One region of the Colwellia sp. PAMC 21821 genome, then DNA from elsewhere that is predicted to be linked to it. Evidence: predicted binding sites of a transcription regulator. Region 1 holds the regulator's gene; the other holds the start of a gene.
What was found. Region 1 encodes FliA, which starts transcription of late flagellar genes. Its sites were predicted from a motif close to CTAAAGNTNNNNNNNNNNNNGCCGATA; they were not measured.

Region 1 (4,290 bases):
CGACTAAGTTATCACCGACGGTGGGCAGTTTATTCAATGGGCTCTGCTCTGAAGAAAGACCAAAGGCGGTCAGCATACTGATCAAGCTGTCTTCAACTTCGCGCACTAAGTCGATAACTTTGCGAATAACTTGTCCTGTAAGATCTTGAAAGTCTTGTGCCATTAAAACATCGGTCATCAAGCGATTAATTTTGTCGGTATCTTTTTCTGTTGTTTTCAGTAGCACATCGATATCTCGACATAATGACTTAAACTCACTGACATCGAGTTCGTTTTGCATTAATTTTTGCCACAGTGGATTAACCGTACTGATTTTCTGTTGAATACCATTAACCACCGGAAAAATAGCTTCAACGGCATCCATGGTTTTATTAGCGGCTTCTTCCGTACTTTTGATAACAAAATTCAGTCTTTCTTTAGCGTCTGGTATTTCTTCAGTAGCTAAGTCACTCAAACGTGAATCAATTTGAAAATTATTCAAAGAGTCATGTAATTGACGGGTTAACTTACCTATTTCAGCAAACAGCTCAGAATTAATCGGGGTTTGAATTTCAGCGATTAACTCATCGGCTTTATCTTGTTGATCGTTTTCAAGATATTCGACCAACAGTTTAGCTTGCTCTAATGAAACATGGACACTGGTATTAGTACTCATATGACGGCCTTGCGAAACAAAAATTGATGACTAACCAAGTCGTTCGAAAATTTTATCAAGCTTGGTGTTTAATGTAGCAGCGGTAAATGGTTTTACGATATAGCCATTAACGCCAGCTTGTGCCGCCATGATAATTTGTTCTTTCTTAGCTTCTGCCGTTACCATTAAAACCGGAATATGAGATAAATTACTATCAGCTCTAATCGCTTTAAGTAAATCAATACCTTGCATACCCGGCATATTCCAATCAGTAACAACAAAATCAAAGTTACCCTCTTTAAGCATCGGCAATGCCGTATTACCATCATCTGCTTCTGAGATATTGGTAAAGCCTAAGTCACGTAATAAGTTTTTGATTATACGTCTCATTGTTGAAAAATCGTCAACAACAAGCACTTTCATATTTTTATCCAAGGCACCCTCCGGTGAGAACATTTAAATTCTACTATATTATTATTCTACTTAACTTTGCCAAGATTGCATACGAGCTTTTAATCGATGCATTGCCTGACTGTGTATTTGGCTTACCCGAGATTCGCTGACATCAAGTACTTGGCCTATTTCTCTAAGGTTAAGCTCTTCATCGTAATATAATGACAGTACTAAAGCTTCTCGCTCTGGTAAAGAAGAAATACATTCTGCCAGTGATTTTTTAAAGAAACTATGTTCAATATTAGCATAAGGTTCATCTTGATGATGACTGTGCGCGACTTCAATAACATCTTCACTGACACCTAGGTCATCAATGCCGAGTATTTTTCCTGAACTGACTTCATTAAGGATCTGATGATATTCATTTATGGTGATTTCAAGTTTTTCTGCCACTTCAACATCGCTGACATCGCGTCCGTGTTCAGCTTCTAAGTGTTTTATGGCTTCGCTGACCATGCGACTATTTTTATGCACTGAGCGGGGAACCCAGTCGCCTCGACGAATTTCATCAAGCATAGCGCCACGAATACGAATACCAGCAAAAGTTTCAAAACTTGCACCTTTGCTGTTATCAAAATTATTGGACGCTTCAAGTAAACCTATCATGCCGGATTGAATAAGATCATCAACAATAACGCTGGCAGGTAATCGGGCAAGCAAATGATAAGCAATACGTTTCACAAGCACCGTGTGTTGCTCCAGCAAAGCCGATTTATCAACACTATAAGTATGTACTTTTACCACTATAGCTCACTTATTTGTGGGTTAATGTTCTAGCAATTGCTCAATAAAGAATTCTAAATGCCCTGACGCTTGCTTCGGCATTGGCCAGCTAATAATATTCTTGGCGAGTGCTTGAAAGCCTATTGAGGCTGGTGAGTCTGGATATGCTTCTACAATTGCTTGTTGTTTTCTAACCGATTTACGAATATTTTCATCATAAGGGACAACCGCGACAAGCTCTAAGGTAACATCTAAAAATCTATCGGTAACTTTAGAGAGTTTAGCAAATAAGTTTTGGCCCTCTTTCGGGCTGCGCACCATATTTGCCACAACTTTAAACTTGAATAGGCCGTGATCTCTGCTGAGCAGTTTCATTAAGGCATAACAGTCGGTAATTGAGGTAGGTTCGTCGCATACAACCAATAAAACATCTTGTGATGCTCGGCAAAAACTTAACACCATATCCGAGATACCAGCGGCAGTATCAACAATGAGAATATCAAATTTAGTTTGCATATCACTAAAAGCACGAATAAGCCCAGCATGCTCCGCTGGGGTTAAATCTACCATTGATTGCGTGCCCGACGTGGCCGGAATAATATTAATGCCAGCAGGACCTTGGATAATAATATCATCAAGTTCACACTCGCCGGATAAAACATGAGACAAGTTACGTTGTACGCGCAAACCTAGCATGACATCAACATTCGCTAAACCTAAGTCGGCATCAAGCACTAAAACGCTCTTACCTAATTTAGCTAAGGAAATTGCAGTATTTAACGAGACATTGGTTTTACCAACGCCACCTTTACCGCCAGAAACTGCTATGACTTTTATAAGTTGGGGATCTTGCATTTTTCTTAAGCCGCTCGCTTGATCTATCATCTAAGTAACTTCTCTATATAATACCAAATGAAATATATATTCAATGGTATAAGTGCTCTGCCTATTGTAAGGCGACTATACTGCTACGGCTGATGCGGGTGTCCGCCAGGAAACAGTTCCTGAGCCTTGAGACTTAATTGCCATTCTATCTGCAAGCGTAACCAATTTCTCAGCATTTGCAACCTTAATATCTTCTGGAACCCTTTGCCCATCAGTAAGATAGCCAATAGCTAAACCATTTTGCAGTGATGTGGTTATAATTTCACCAACACTTAGGCTTTCATCTAATTTCGTATAAATACAGCCCGCCAATGGAATGCGCTTAAAACGTTCAACATTTTCTTGCATTACACGCTGTTGCGTATTGGCTGCTAACACTAAGTAATTACGAATTCTAACACGTGCATTCGAAATTAAGGTAGTCAAATGCTCAGTTAGGCGCATATCTCTTTGCCCCATACCAGCCGTGTCTATTAAGATTAATTTCTTTTGGGCAAACTGTTGTAATAGGCTATCTAACTCATTACCGTCGTTAGCCAGCTTAACTTGGCAACCAATAATGCGGCCGTAAGTGGCAAGTTGCTCAAAGCCAGCAATACGATAACTATCAGTCGAAATTAAGACTACTTGGTCAGCACCGTGAACTTGTGAAAATCGGGCGGCTAGTTTCGCAATAGTTGTGGTTTTACCAACACCTGTTGGGCCAACTAGAGACACAACACCACCACGTTGAATAATGTCATTGTTAGTGGTGTTTAATTGTTGCGCGATTATGTGTTTTGCTTGCTGCCATGCATCTTGTTCATGCGTATTGGCTGGAACGTAACCAGCAATTTGATCGGCAATTTGTTCATTAAGACCCATGGCCATTAATTTATTAACTAATACTGCGCGCATTGGATCTTTCTGTGCCATATCTTGCCACATTAAACCCGACATTTGATGCTCTAACAGCTGACGAATTGAAGACATTTCTTTTTGCATGCGGTCAAATTCACTGCTATTTATTTGACGTTCGCCATGAGAACTCATTTTCTCAGATGCTGCCATTGATTGGTCAATCGCGTCATGGAAGTTTGTATTATTTGATTCATTTTGAGCGCTACTAGTTTGCTGATTAACAGCGCTGTCAGGCGTTTCCATTTCCGTAGTCTGTTCTAAACGCGTCGTAAAGTTTTTAAATTGTTGCTCAATATCTTGTGGAACACCACTCTGCTTAGCATTAGCTTGCGGGGTAACTTTTGTCGATGAGTTTTCTATTTGGCTATTAAATGCGCGTGTTGCGGGTGCTTTATCATAGCCATTTTGTTGTACTTGTCGGCTAAGTAAGGCGGCTAAACTGTCTGCGGGTACGTTTGCAGCCTGTTCAACTGGCTTAGGTGCACTGCTAATGGCCACGGTATCTTCGGCTATATCGGCAGGGTTAGCTGGCTGTGCACTTTCCACAGCGCTTAGCTCATGGTTATGCTGAGCAGGTGCCTTGGCAGGCTTTATACTTTGGTTATAATCAACCGCCGCCATTAATTCGACACCTTCAGCAATCTTTTTATTAGACATAATTACCGCGTCTACACCCAATTCATCTTTAATTTGAG
Region 2 (4,290 bases), 1.2 Mb from region 1:
CAGAACAACAAGAAAAAGTAATTAATCATCAACGTAATGACGTTATTAAAGAAGATAATACCCATATATATTATGATAATGACGCAGTAGAAATTCATCACAGAATCAACAGTGCTGGCACGATGATTGTTTTAGGACCAGCTAAAATGCCTACTAGGCCAAGAGTAGAAGCATTAATTCGCGTTATTTTGCTAGCATGTTTAGCCTGTATATTGTTCTTTTGGTTACGGCCTCTATCTCGTGACTTGGATCAATTAAGAAAAACAGCTATCGACTTTGGTCAAGAAAGTTTTGATGTTGTAGCACCTAAAGCAAGCTCTAAGATGACTGAGCCCATGGTAACTGCGTTTAATACTATGGCGAGTAGAATCAAGCGTTTAATTGATGCTCATAAAGAGTTATCAACTGCGGTTGCACATGAATTACGTACCCCTTTAGCGCGCACTAAATTTGCTTTGCAGATGTTAGCCTGCACCGATGATAAAGCTAAACAAGAAAAGTATCGTAATGCTATTAGCAAAGATATTTGTGAGTTAGAACAATTAATTAATGAAATGTTGATTTACGCTAGTTTTGATAATGACAGACCTGAACTGAACTTCAATGAAGAGTCATTGGTTGAAATTGTTGAAAAGCAGGTCAGTAATTATCAACAATTTGATCAAAAATTTAATATTAATAATATGCTTGGAGATGTTAGCGTTCAGGCTGATCGTCAATTTATCGCACGTGCGCTAAATAACTACATTTCAAATGCTATAAAATACGGTAAAGGTGAAATAGACATCACCATCATGCAAAAAGATGATCACTGTCAAATAAAAGTAACTGATAATGGCGAAGGCGTGTCAGATGACTTTAAATGTACTATATTTGACGCTTTCTCTCGTGGCGATACATCTCGTAATCGAGAAACAGGTGGTTTTGGTTTAGGTCTCGCCATTGTTTGTCGAATTATGGAATGGCATGGCGGAAGTGCTTCTGTAGTTGACAGTGAACATGGCGGTGCGACTTTTATCCTTAGCTGGCCCATTAAGCATGTTACTGCTTAGTGCATAATAATTGTCCAATAGATTGTAATTATTATAAAAATTAATTATTAATTACCTGAAATATTAAAGTAATTTACCACACTGCCGATAGTAATATTATCGGCAGTAAAACAGTAGATTATTTTGACACTAGACGCTTTATCAAACGACATACTTGTTCATGAACTTCAGTTAGGCGAGCAGCTTAGCGAAAGTGTTGATCATGATCGTCGTGCTGATTTTTCTCTTCTACTTGCTATGCTAACAGACGATGTTAGAGCACATAGCCAATTTAAGTTACCACTTTCACAAACTACTGAAAAAATCACGACATCAGAACAGCTAAGAAAATATTTTCAATTACCCAATGAAGCGCCTATCGCGTTAAACAACGTTGAAGATATAACTATGTACAATCAGGCCAGCTTGATAGAATTACAGCAGTTAGAACACCTACGGTTAACTAACTCGCTTAATCCCAGACCTTTAGTATTTCGTGACGATGCCAAACATATAAGCCAGTCTGTTATGACTAATACAAGTTTGTATTGCCAACAAAAACACCAAAACAAATCGATAGAAAAAACACAGCAAAGGGCTGATTTTAATGCCCAGGCTTGGTTAGCTGCAGTGCAAACAACGATTGTGAAAGCACCATTGATGGATGCTGTTGCTTAAAGGTTTTTTGCACAACATTGTTTAAATTTTTTATGGCTTCCACAAAAGCAAAACTCATTTCTTTTGGGTTTATTATACGCTTTGCTATCTGACACATCACCATCAAGATATCGCCACTTGCCGTCTTCTATTGCAAAATTAGATTTTTCTCGCATTAGCCAAATTTTCCCGTTGAGCTGATAAAAGGCGGAAAATTCTACTTGAGCATGCTCATTGTTAGCTAAATTCTTTTTATGATCACTGGCAGAGTGAATGATTAACTTTAACCATGTTGTTTGTGCAGCCCATTGTGCAATATCTTCAACTGATTGCTCAACTTGGCTAGATTTTGCATAAGTGAGGTAAATATACGTTGCTTGTTTATTTGCATAGGCAGAGTAGCGTGAACGCATGAGTTGCTCGGGGGTATTAACGGCTTTGCTTGCCATTATAAAAGGTTGGCAACATTGATTGTAGGCTTGTTCTGAGCCGCATGGACATAACATGTAAATAAGCTATTACTATTAAATTAAAATTTTAGCTAGCTTATCATGACCGCCAATAGGGTTTTAATCATTTATAGCTTTTCTAAGGCCTTATTGATAACAGCAATGCGGATACTATTAATATTTACAGAATTACTAACCAACAGAATAAGTAATCTAAAGGTTAAGCTATCTACAGATTAACTTATCGATAGCTTACTCGCAGTGAACTACTGTAGTGGCCTGCTGTAGTAAATTAATGAAGCTGGCTTGTTTGTTGAAAATTTGTTTTTTGCAATAAAATACAGTGAGTTTTTCCTAAAGCAGCACAACGCGATATTTCTCTTATTTGAGCTTGATTATAATCAGTATCTGACAAAATCATCGCAGAACAAGTGCCTTTTAATAACGTATTTTTAATATGCTCTAGGCTGACATTAACCTTATTTGCATTAACTCTTAGTATTTTTTCAGGATTAATTTTACCCATACTAGAGAGTTGTTCTAGCGAATTGTTTTCAGGATTAATCATTAAAATCCATTTGTTATCATCATGATGATTTTGACAAATATCTTGGTATTTTTCAGATAAGTCATAAGGACTATTCACCGGTACTATATTACACCATGTAGAAGATAAACTTATTTCACGCGGACTTTCAATCGCGTTATTTATAGCTAAGCTACTGTTATTTATTTCTAAATCTATTTTGTTAATGTTAATCATAGTACCGACCTCGATATACTGTATAAACATACAGTATATCGGTTGAGCTGTTATTTCAAGTATTATTTTATCTATTTTTGTTGCCTGCGATTTATACCTAACTCATTCGTGCTTTGCTCATTATTCAGGGTCAAAATATTTAATTACAGCGCTAATAATTAACAGCTTATCTGTTTATCGATGCTTATTTTGACTAGCGAAGCCCAGCTGATGAATGGTTTTATCGCCATACTTAATAATTGACTAGTGAGAGAGATAAAGAGAATAAATAATTTGTTATCAGGCAAATAGATAATCATAAATCCAGCGTTAAATTTTTCAATTATAATGCTGTTTTCATAGCTAATAAGTTGTTCACTACTGTATGTGATTAGTACTGAGACAAGACAATTGACCATGGTTTATTATAAATATAGGTAAGAAATATAGATAAGAAATATGTAATGAATACAGTTTTATTTTATTGCGTTATGCTACTGTTATTATGTGTTTTAACATGACTTTATTTTCAGTGATGCGAACAACAGTTTCTCGGTAAAACGCATGCTTATATATCAAGTTAGATGGACAAAAACTTCCCGCTCAATGATCAAAAAGGCTTTATAATCTCCATGTTTAAACCGCTATTCATTCGACAATTTATTTGGTGTATTTTTGCTTTAACATTACTCATTTTTTCTTTAGGTATAAGTTGGCAAGCGAGTAAAGCAACTAACTTTTTATACGGCTTTTGGTATTCCACATTACAAATTAATGAGGTGATTAGCACTAATGTGCCTAAGAATACCCAAGGTAAACGTGACTTTCCGATCAGTGATATTAAATTACATGCAACAAAGTTTGCCGATATTGTTCAATCTATTCACAAACACGGTGATGGTTTAGCCGAAATAAGTTATGTGAACGAACAGGCTGAAATACAAAAGCTGTTAACTAAAAGTGAAGTTCAGCACTTACAAGATGTTGCTAATTTACTCGATAAAGTTGGATATATTTGGTGGATAAATTTAATTTTCATGCTTAGTTTTTTACTATTATATTTTAGTAAGTTAAAGCTATTAAGTGTGAGTTCAATAAGGCGAATGCCAACAGGAAAACAAAAGTTAGCATCGTTAATTTGTTTGGTTTTTTTGGTAGTTTCTATGCTGGGAGTATGGGGCTTTACACAGATATTCTATTATCTGCACACGGTGATATTTCCTGGCGATCATCAGTGGTTTTTTTATTACGAAGAGTCGCTGATGTCAACTTTAATGAAAGCGCCCGATATTTTTGCTGCCATTGCCGGTCAGTTACTTTTAGTCGCTTTGATAGTAGCCGGAATTATTGATGCTGCTTTAAGTCGTTACCAAATTAAAAGCTAATTTTTACAGAGTATATGTGATTTATA

Region 2: A3Q33_RS19985 (VC2046/SO_2500 family protein) is a predicted target of FliA. The motif match lies at 1,116-1,142, and genes of this name have one in related genera.

The regions. Positions count from the first base shown of each region.
Region 1 is NZ_CP014943.1:1,063,436-1,067,725, forward strand. Features, by position in the region: gene A3Q33_RS04420 (protein phosphatase CheZ) at 1-655, opposite strand, end outside; gene cheY (chemotaxis response regulator CheY) at 686-1,069, opposite strand; gene A3Q33_RS04430 (RNA polymerase sigma factor FliA) at 1,118-1,831, opposite strand; gene A3Q33_RS04435 (MinD/ParA family protein) at 1,853-2,695, opposite strand; gene flhF (flagellar biosynthesis GTPase FlhF) at 2,771-4,290, opposite strand, start outside.
Region 2 is NZ_CP014943.1:4,776,906-4,781,195, reverse strand. Features, by position in the region: gene A3Q33_RS19990 (ATP-binding protein) at 1-1,052, shown strand, start outside; gene A3Q33_RS19985 (VC2046/SO_2500 family protein) at 1,176-1,709, shown strand; gene A3Q33_RS19980 (YchJ family protein) at 1,706-2,194, opposite strand; gene A3Q33_RS19975 (hypothetical protein) at 2,430-2,900, opposite strand; gene A3Q33_RS19970 (lipoprotein intramolecular transacylase Lit) at 3,512-4,264, shown strand.